DNA from 2 places in the Bradyrhizobium sp. USDA 4454 genome. Region 2 is predicted to be linked to the other one. Evidence: predicted binding sites of a transcription regulator. Region 2 holds the regulator's gene; the other holds the start of a gene.
The links. Region 2 encodes LexA, which represses DNA repair genes until DNA is damaged. Its sites were predicted from a motif close to TGTTCNNNNTGTGTTCNG; they were not measured.
Positions count from the first base shown of each region.

Region 1: the regulator LexA is predicted to act here: its motif matches at 3,166-3,183, upstream of ACVIW0_RS28985 (PA0069 family radical SAM protein).

Region 1 covers NZ_JBTRCN010000001.1:6,240,699-6,245,957, forward strand. Annotated here, with positions in the region: gene ACVIW0_RS28970 (glycosyltransferase family 39 protein) at 1-127, opposite strand, end outside; gene ACVIW0_RS28975 (ribonuclease HII) at 381-1,157, opposite strand; gene ACVIW0_RS28980 (VOC family protein) at 1,396-1,842, opposite strand; gene ACVIW0_RS28985 (PA0069 family radical SAM protein) at 1,966-3,144, opposite strand; gene ACVIW0_RS28990 (glycosyltransferase family protein) at 3,308-3,877, shown strand; gene ACVIW0_RS28995 (bifunctional helix-turn-helix transcriptional regulator/GNAT family N-acetyltransferase) at 3,931-4,872, shown strand; gene moaB (molybdenum cofactor biosynthesis protein B) at 5,001-5,259, opposite strand, start outside.
Region 2 covers NZ_JBTRCN010000001.1:3,859,234-3,864,492, reverse strand. Annotated here, with positions in the region: gene ACVIW0_RS18080 (HAD family hydrolase) at 331-957, shown strand; gene ACVIW0_RS18075 (molybdopterin molybdotransferase MoeA) at 983-2,194, shown strand; gene lexA (transcriptional repressor LexA) at 2,438-3,142, shown strand; gene ACVIW0_RS18065 (hypothetical protein) at 3,411-3,839, shown strand; gene ACVIW0_RS18060 (hypothetical protein) at 3,996-4,223, shown strand; gene ACVIW0_RS18055 (ComEC/Rec2 family competence protein) at 4,220-5,259, opposite strand, start outside.

The sequences.
Region 1 (5,259 bases), 2.4 Mb from region 2:
CGGGCGGGCTGCCGTAGACGATCAGCGGCAGCAGCAGCCAGATCGCGGCCTGCACCAGCACCACGACCCACACCACGAGGCGCGGCCGGGCGCGGATCAGTTCGACAACCAGGGAGGTAAACCGCATGAAACGCCTGAAATGCCCCAGCCACCATGTCAGCGGCGTCATCTGATCCCGAAGGTTTTGATAAACGGCGACGACGGTGGAGGCAACCGGCGCCGGATGAGTCGGCGGTGCAAAGCCACACACAGCCGTCATGCCCCGCGAAGGCGGGGCATCCAGCACGCCGCGACCTCTCGATCGAAAACGACTGCCTCTGGAATACTGGATTCCCGCATATACGCGGGGATGACCAGCGGGGATGATCGGCGCCGTCGCGCTACGCCGCTTCGGATGCCGCGGCTTCGCTCTCCGCATCCACCGTGAACAGGTCGGGCTCGCCCGGGACCGGAAAGTGCTTCAGCCGCGCCGCGACGACGGGGGCGAAGAAGCTGCGGTGATGGCTGCTCGGCCCGAGCCGGTCCAGCGCCTCGAGGTGCTCGGGGACGGCATAGCCCTTGTGCTGCTCGAAGCCGTAGCCGGGACAATCCAGCGCCAGCGCGCACATCAGGCGGTCGCGCGTCACCTTGGCGATGATCGAGGCGGCCGCGATCGAGGCCACGATGCCGTCACCGCCGATCACGGCGTCGCAGTCACAAGGCGTGGCAAGCTTGTCGCGGCCGTCGACGAAGACGTGCTTCGGCATCTCCGGCAGCGCATGCACCGCGCGCGCCAGCGCCCACAGCGAGGCGCGCAGGATGTTGTCGCGGTCGATTCGCGCCGGCGAGGCCACCGCGACCGAGAATGCAGCGGTGGCGCAGATCTCCTCGAACAGCTCCTCGCGGCGCTCGGCGGTCAGCCGCTTGGAATCATCGAGGCCTTTTGGAACGCGGGCGGGATCGAGCACGACGGCGGCGGCCACCACGGGCCCTGCCAGCGGACCGCGCCCCGCCTCGTCGCAGCCGGCGACCGGCCAGACGCCGCGCTTGATCAGCGCGCGCTCCCGCCGGAAGCTCGGCCGGGTCACGGCGATGACGCGCTTGGCCGGCACGGCTGACTTGGCCGGCGCCTGCTTCGACGAGGTCTCTGATGCGCTTTTGGATTTGTCCCGAATCATGCGGGGGATCGTGATCAAGCAAGCCCCGCAGCGCAACCAGGAACCAACCGGCCGTCCCCACTATTCAATTTCGGCCGGAGCTAGTGTCCCGAATCTGAAGTTCGCATCATTTGCCGCACCTTTGGAGCGAACTTCAGATTCGATAAGGACACTAGCAAACTCATGATTCTAGTGTGCTTTATGAATGCGAAGTTCGTGAAGGTGGCTGCCGCGAGATCGCACGATCGCATTCAGCACACTAGTCCGGGATCGACACAAGCCCGTTCTCGAGCACCGCAAAACCCGGCGCGCGCACCACTTCCCAGGCGTGGCCGTCGGGATCGGCGAAATAACCGCAATAACCGCCATAGCTGGTCGGCTGCGCCGGCTTCAGCAATGTGGCGCCTTTCGACAGCGCGAACGCCATCACACGATCGACCTCGGCATCGTCGTTGCAGTTCCAGGCGATCGCGACGCCGCGGAAGGCTGACGGCCGCGGCTGATCCGGCAGCCCGGCATCGGCCGCGAGCAGATGCCACGGGAACAACCCCAGCACGGTGCCGCCGGTCTCGAAGAAGGCGACCTCCTCGCCGGTCGCGCGCATCTTCCTGGTGAAGCCGAGCTTCTCGTAGAAGGCGATGCTGGCGCGCATGTCGCCGACGCCGAGCGTGAGGACGGTGAAGCGTGCGGTCGGGGCGTTACTCATTTGTTGCACTCACTCATTGTTATCTTCGTAGCCCGGATGCAGCGAAGCGCAATCCGGGATCTCTATCCGCGGCCACAGATTTCCCGGATTTCGCTGCGCTGCATCCGGGCTACGCGCCCTCGCCTAAAACAGGCTGAGCTGCTGTCCGTTGCGCTTCGGCTTGGCGAAATGATCGGTGGTCAGCTTGGTGCGCCGCTTGTTGAGGCCGAGCTTTTCGCAGGCGATCTCGAAGCGGCGGCCAATCATCCAGGCCATCGGGCCGGTGCCCTTCATCCGCGTGCCCCATTGCGAGTCGTAGTCGCGGCCGCCGCGCATATCGCGGATCAGCGTGAAAACGTGGCGATAACGGTCGGGATAATTGGCCATCAGCCATTCGCGAAAGAGATCGCGGACCTCGAGCGGCAGCCGCAACAGCACATAACTCGCCTCCTTGGCGCCGGCATGCACGGCGGCATCGAGGATGCGCTCGATCTCGGAGTCGTTCAGCGCCGGGATCACGGGCGCGACCATCACCGTGGTCGGGATGCCGGCATCGGTCAGCCGCTTGATCGCCTCGAGCCGCTTGGGCGGGGTCGAGGCGCGCGGCTCCATAGTGCGGGCGAGCTTCGGGTCGAGCGTCGTCACCGACAACGCGACCTTGGCGAGGTTGCGCTTGGCCATCCGCGCCAGGATATCGATGTCGCGGGTCACCAGCGCCGACTTGGTGACGATGCCGACCGGATGCCCGGCGCGCTCGAGTACCTCGAGGATGCCGCGCATAATTTTCCGCTCGCGCTCGATCGGCTGGTAGGGATCGGTGTTGGTGCCTATCGCGATCATCCGCGCCTCATAGCCCGGGGCCGCCAGTTCCTTCTCGAGCAGCGCCGGCGCGTCCGGCTTGGCGAATAGCTTGGACTCGAAGTCGAGCCCCGGCGACAGGCCGAGATAGGCGTGGGTCGGCCGCGCGAAGCAGTAGACGCAGCCATGCTCGCAGCCGCGATAGGGATTGATCGAACGGTCGAAGCCGATATCGGGCGAGTCGTTGCGGGTGATCACCTTGCGTGAGGTGTCGAGCGTCACGCTGGTGGTGAACGGCGGCAGGTCGTCGAGGCTCTGCCAGCCGTCATCGAAGGCGACCCGCGCCTCGGCTTCATAACGGCCGCTGGCGTTGGACTGCGCGCCGCGGCCGCGCCGCCGCTCGCGCTCGATCGCGACCGCAAGCTCGGGAAAAGGGGCAGGGACAGGTGAAGGTGCACCCGCCGGGTTATCGGAGGGCGCCGTTACCGGCGGGTGCTTGAGGGCATGAGAGGATGCTCGGCTCATGCTGTGAAGCTAGCACAGCGTGAGAACAAATCAAGAACGCGATCGGAGAAATTCCACAGAACCTTGCTGCAAAATTCTGCAAGCGAACAGGCTGCTTTGAATATGACAAGGTGATAACACGGCCGGAGTTTCCAGAACGTTTGAGCCACCGAAGCCTCAAATCATGCTGAGCGTGATCATTCCAACCGACGGCATCGAGCGCACCGCGGTCGCGACATTGGCGGCGCTGGTGCCGGGCGCGGCCGCCGGCGTCGTCCGCGAGGTGCTGCTGGTCGACCGTTCCGACAGCGACGTGATTGAGCGCGTCGCCGACGTGGCCGGCTGCGGCTTCCTGCGGTTCGAGGGCACGCGCGCCGCGGCGCTGGCCGCCGGTGCCAAGCAGGCGCGCTCGCCCTGGCTGATGTTCCTGCATCCGGGCGCAGTGCTCGATGCCGGCTGGATCGAGGAGACCACCCAGTTCATCCAGATGGTGGCGGCCAGCGGCAAGGACCGCGCCGGCATCTTCCGGTACGCCCGCGCGCCCTACACCGACCCCGGCCTGCGCGACGGCCTCAAATTCGTCGCCCGCATGATCACCGGGCCCTCAGCCGAACAGGGCCTCCTGATCGCGCGCGAGCATTACGAGCGGATCGGCGGCTACCGGCCCGATGCACGCCGATCCGAGGCGCGGCTGTTGCGCCGGCTCGGCCGCTCCTCGCGCACAATGCTGCGCAGCCGGATCATGGTGGCGTAGCGCCTCGCGGACGGCGCTTGCGATTTACTTGATTGCGTCAAATAATCTGTTTGATGACATCAAATTCCCACGACGCTTCGCTGGCGAGCCAGGTCGCCGCGGTTCGCGGCTTCAGCCGGTTCTATACCCGCAAGCTCGGCATCATCGAGCCGAAGCTGCTGCATTCCCCGTTCACGCTGCAGGAAGCCCGCATCATCTACGAGCTCGCGCATCGCCCCGGCTGCATCGCGACCGATCTGGTGCGCGATCTCGACCTCGATGCCGGCTTCGTCAGCCGCATGCTGGCGGCGCTGCAACGCCGCCAGATCGTGACGCGCAAGCCGTCGAAGGCCGACAGGCGCGCCAATCAGGTGGCGCTCACCGCCAAGGGCCGGGCTGCCGCCGCAGACCTCGACCGCCGCTCGCGCAACGAGGTCGGGGCGCTGCTCAGGCAGATCGACGGCAAGCGCCGCGCCGCCGTGGTGCGTGCGATGGGCACGATCGAGCACGCGCTGGAGCCGCCGGCGAACAAGCCGGCCGGCTTCCTGCTGCGCAGCCATCGCGTCGGCGACATCGGCTGGGTCATTTCGCGGCAGGGACGCGTCTACGCCGAGGAATATGGCTGGGACATCAGCTACGAGGCACTGGTGGCCGAGATCTGCGCGCAATTCATCCGATCGTTCGATCCGGCCCGCGAGCATTGCTGGATCGCCGAGGTCGACGGCGAGCCGGCCGGCTCGATCTTCCTGGTCAACGGCGGCGACGGGGTCGCCAAGCTGCGGCTGTTGCTGGTCGAGGAGGCGGCGCGCGGACGTGGCGTCGGCCGCGCGCTGGTCGAGCAATGCATCCGCGCCGCCCGCGACATGGGCTACAAGAAAATGACACTGTGGACCCAGAGCATTCTGGTCGCCGCACGCGGCATCTACGCCCGCGCCGGATTCCGCAAGGTGAAGGAAGAGAAGCATCACAGCTTCGGCGTCGACCTGGTCGGCGAGACCTGGGAGCTGGAGCTGTAGGGCGTCACACCTTCTCCTCGTCATTCCGGGGCGCGCGCAGCGCGAGCCCGGAATCCATCAGGCAACATAACCTGCGGCGCAACGGATTCCGGGCTCTTGCTTCGCACGCCCCGGAATGACGGAGACATCTACACGCTCGCGCCCTTCGCCTTTGGGCGGCGCAGATGCTCATCCAGCCGCGGCATGATCTCGACGAAATTGCAGGGCCGCGTGCGGTAGTCGAGCTGCGCGGCCAGGATGCCGTCCCAGCCGTCGCGGCACGCGCCCGGCGAGCCGGGCAGGCAGAAGATGAAGGTCGCGCCGGCGACGCCCGCGGTGGCGCGGCTCTGGATCGTCGATGCGCCGATCTTGGCGTGGCTCAGCATGTGGAAAGCGATCGAGAAGCCG
Region 2 (5,259 bases):
TTCCCGGTTACACCTGTGGTCCTACCCCCGAGCTTTCTACCCTTTTGCTCGGGGCCCATGGGTGCGATCGGCACCCGGCTTTCCCTGCGCCCTCTGCTTTCAGAGTGGCGAGACGAACAGCATGACTCGGGCAATCATGTCGCGAGAATGCTAACTTATGACTCAATGGCCGCGCCACAAACTCACCGTCGTCCCGGCGAAGGCCGGGACGACGGCGGTATGCGCGAGACCGGTCTCGCGAAGGATGCATCGCCTTGCAATTCCACACACCCGTCACCGAAATCGGGGACATTGCCGGCTGCCCGCAATTTTCGTACATGGTTTCACGCAATGACCTCGCACCTCTCCCCCGATTCCGTCGACGTGCTGCTGTTCGATATCGGCCGCGTCGTGCTCGACATCAACTTTGACAAGGTGATGGCGCACTGGGCGCAGCATGCCGGCTGCTCACCTTCGGACCTCGCCACGCGCTTTGTCGTTGACGACAGCTTCAAGCATCACGAGATCGGCCGGATCGACGATGCCGCGTTCTTCGAAAACCTGCGCCGGACACTCGACATCGACCTCACGGACGCGCAGTTCCTCGAAGGCTGGAATTCTATCTTCGCCGGCGAGATGCCCGATATCGCTCCCCTGCTCGCGGCCGCGGCGAAGCGGATGCCGCTCTATGCATTCTCCAACACCAATCCGGCCCATGTCGCGCATTTCTCGGTTGTCCACGCCGATCTGCTGAGCCATTTCCGCACCGTGTTCCTGTCCTCGAGCATCGGCCATCGGAAACCCGACGCCGAGGCCTACGATCATGTGGTAAAAGCCATCGGCGTGCCGGCGTCGCGGATCCTGTTCTTCGACGATCTGGCTGCCAATATCGAAGGCGCGCGGGCGCGCGGCCTTCATGCGGTCCACGTGACATCGACGGATGACGTGGCAAGGGCGCTGACCGCGCTTGGGATTTGAACCCTGGACTTGAGGAGCTCCGAGCGTGGCCCTGATGCCGGTTGCCGATGCCCTGTCCGCCGTCCTTGCCGGCGCCGAACCGCTGCCCGAGGAGATGGTCGCGCTCGATGCCGCCTATCACCGCACCCTGGCGCGCGACCTCGCCGCGCGGCGCACCCAGCCGCCGCAGCCGATGTCGGCGATGGACGGCTATGCGGTGTGCGCCGCCGATGCGGCTGACCTGAAGGCACGGCTGAAGGTGATCGGCGAAGTCGCCGCCGGCCGGCCGTTCGAGCGCACGGTCGGCGCAGGCGAAGCGGTGCGGATCTTCACCGGCGGGGTGATCCCTGACGGCGCCGACGCCGTCATCATCCAGGAAGACACCGCCGTCGACGGCGACCACATCACGATCACCGAGCCAGCCGCCGTTGGACGGCATATCCGCCCCGCGGGGGTCGACTTCCGCGAGGGCGACGTGCTCCTCTCGGCCGGCAGCCGCCTCTCCGACCGGGCGCTGTCGCTGGCCGCCGCCATGAACCATCCGGAACTCGCCGTCCGCCGCCGTCCGAAGGTCGCGGTGCTGGCGACCGGCGACGAGCTGGTGATGCCGGGCTCGCAGCCCGGACCCGGCCAGATCGTCTATTCCAACGGCTATGCGCTGCGGGCGCTGGCCCGCGACGAAGGCGCCGAGACCGTCGATCTCGGGGTCGCCGCCGATACGGTTGCGGCCACCACGGCGGGGATCCGCCGGGCCCGCGATACCGGCGCCGACATCCTGATCACCACCGGCGGCGCCTCGGTCGGCGACCACGACCTGGTCAAGCAGTCGCTGGAGGCCGAGGGCGTCGCGATGGCGTTCTGGCGGATCGCGATGCGGCCCGGCAAGCCGATGATGCACGGCCGGCTCGGGGCGATGCGGGTGATCGGCCTGCCCGGCAATCCGGTGTCGTCCTATGTCTGCGCCTTCCTGTTTCTGGTGCCGTTGATTCGGGCATTGAGCGGCCGAACAGCGATTCATCATCGCCGCGCGAGGGCCGTGCTCGGCCGCAACCTCGCCGCCAACGACCAGCGCGAGGACTATCTGCGCGCGCGTCTCGAGGCGCGCGACGACGGCACGCTGATCGCAACGCCCGTGATGCAGCAGGATTCCTCGCTGCTCGGGAATCTCGCTGCGGCACGGGCACTTCTCGTGCGTCCGCCGTTCGCGCCCGCGACTGCCACAGGCAGCGAGTGCGAGATCCTGATGCTGCCCGAATAGGATTTTCTCACCGCGCCGATCGGGCGCCGCCGGGCGCGTTCACCTGAAATTAAGTGGTTGCGGAACACATATCGAACATATAGTGTCCGTTCATGATTTGTTTCGAGTACTGGTGTCTACAATCGGGAGGCGGCCCGGGAGCGCTTGCAACAAGCACCAAGCTCCCCTGGTCAGGCCCGGCCTGCAGGCCCCACTGAAGAGTCTCGGAATCGAACGACGCTATCAACCGGGGGAATACTCGAGATGCTCACGCGCAAACAGTACGAACTTCTGCGTTTCATCAATGAACGTCTGAAAGAGGCCGGCGTCCCGCCCTCATTCGACGAGATGAAAGATGCGCTCGACCTGCGCTCGAAGTCCGGTATCCACCGCCTGATCACTGCGCTGGAGGAGCGTGGCTTCATCCGCCGCCTGCCCAACCGCGCCCGCGCCATCGAAGTCATCAAGCTGCCTGAGCTGTCGGCCGGGGGCGGCAACGGCCGCCGCGGCTTCACCCCGAGCGTCATCGAAGGCACCCTCGGCAAGCGCACTTCTACGCCGCCGGTCGCCGAGGATGACGGCAATCGTCCGGTCGCGGTCCCTGTGATGGGCCGGATCGCCGCCGGTACCCCGATCGAGGCGCTGCAGACCCGCAGCCACACCATCAGCGTACCGCCCGACATGCTCGGCTCCGGCGAGCATTATGCGCTGGAGGTGCGCGGCGACTCGATGGTCGATGCCGGCATCCTCGACGGCGATATGGCGCTGATCCAGCGCAACGACGTCGCCAATACCGGCGACATCGTGGTGGCGCTGATCGACGAGGAGGAAGCCACCCTGAAGCGCTTCCGCCGCCGCGGCGCATCGATCGCGCTGGAGCCCGCCAACACCGCCTATGAAGTGCGCATCCTGCCTCCGAACCGGGTCCGCATCCAGGGCAAGCTGATCGGGCTCTACCGCAAGTACTAAGCTGCAAATACTTGATTGCAAATACTTGCGGCGGCGAGGAACGAGCGTCACATCGGATCGTTCCTTGCAAGATAGCGCAGCATGCGGTCTGCCCGATGCGCTCCGATACCTCTCGCGCAGTGTCGCGTGTTTGTGATTGAGGCGGTCGCGGGCGAGTCGTACAATCGCCCAGAAACGAGCTGACACTCGTTCGCTATCGTCCACTCTGGTAGAGGCCCATGCCTCAAAGAGAGGCACGGGTCGCTACCTCCATTTGAGGAGCCATCCGATGTGTGACTATAGTCTGCACGCCGTGGCATCGCGCCCCGCCATTGTCGGAGAGACGCTGATCACCACGACCTTCCGCGGCACGTCGACCCGCGGCTTTGCGTCGGAGAACGATCCGACTGTCGCGGTCTGCATGCTGCCGGGCACCGAGCTCGCTTTCGCCGAGAACGTTCGCTATGACAGCCGCTGGATCTGGACCAAGACGCTGAACTATCGCGTCGGCGTGTTCAACGAAGTCGAGCCCGACGTGCCCGATCGTCATCATGACGCGGTCGAATTCCCCGACGGCAGCCACGTGTTGGTGACCCAGCTCGTCGAGGGACAACGCGTCAGCGTGCTGCAATTGCCGGCACTGCATCCGCCGGTCACGCAGAAGCCGAAGGTCGTGGAGCGGCGGCCCTCCGCATTTACGTCGCTGTTTTTGGGTTGAACGCATCGTCGCCGCCGGATGACCGAGCGGCGAGTGACCGAAAGGATTTCGAGCGACCCCGGACACCGGTTCCGGGGCGCGGCGGGAGATTTGCGTCGGCGGCCACCTTGGCGCATCATCGGGCGCAGAGGATGTGCGCTCACGGAAACCTGCTCGGTGGTCGATAAGGTCACATGGCAAAAGGCTGGACGCGTCACGGAGCCGGGCCGCTACATGTTCCGGTTCGGCTGGTTGACGGTGACGGCTGATGACCTGAAGGTCTGGGAGCAGTTTCCCGAGGCGTCCTTCACCCTCGTCAAGAAGCCCGACGCCGGCCCCGATTCCGACGAATACCATCTCGGCCTGTTCGAATTGCCGGCCAGCCCCTCGCCGGACCACGGCTAATCCTCCCCCTGCACATCGCTCTCCGCCGGCGTGGCGTCGACGGCCGGCCGTGGCGCGGCGGCGGGGGCGCGGAGCGTCGTCTCGGCATCGCCGTCGCCGGGAACCGCCGGCGACCACGGCCGGTCGATCCCGCCGGGCTTGACCGCATCGATGGCGTAGCCGTCACGGGTCCGCCGCAGCGCCAGCGCGCCGTGACGCCGCAACCGCTCGACGTCGACCACCGAGGCCGCGCAGCCATGCGGCGCCGGCCGGGCGGTGACGATCAGCGCCGCGCGCTCGCAATCATCCGCCAGCGCCTCCGGCCGGCTCGCCAGCGCAACGAAGGCATCGCCGGGCCCTTGCGTCACGCAGCCGCTCGGATCGCAGGAGACGCCCTCGCCGAGCGATGCATCGGTGGCCGCCCGCGCATCGGCGTCCGCCGCCAGCCACTCCTTCACCAAAAAGGCATCCTTGGCGCTATGCATCAGGTGCAACCGCCCGTCGCCGCCGCGGACCGCGACGTTGCGGCCATCGGCGGAAATCAGCACGTCCGGCTGCGGCACCCTGAGCGCCCAGATCGACGCCACGACCAACAGCACCGCGCCCGACCAGCGCAGCGGCGTGCGCAGCAGCCCGAGCAGGATGAGGCCCGCGCTGGCGGCGATCAGCGGCCCGATCCCGAACGCCGCCATCCGGCCGACCGCACCAGGCAGCGCGGCGACCCATTGCGTCACGAGGATCATCCAGTCGATGCCAAAGCCCATGATCGCCCAGAACACGCCGTCGAAGCCGAACGGCATGGCGACGAGTCCGAGCAGGCCGGCCGGCATCACGACCGCCGACACGACAGGCATTGCCGCGAGGTTCGCGAGCAGCCCGTACGGCGTCACGCGATGGAAATGGAACGCGGCGTAGGGCGTCGTCGCCAGCCCTGCCACAAGGGAAGCCAGCATCAGCATCGTGAGCTCACGCCCGCCCCACAGCGCAACCCGCGCGGTCGCCGAATGATCGGGCGAGGCCAGCAGGTTCGGCAGCCCGATCTGCACCAGCGCGACCA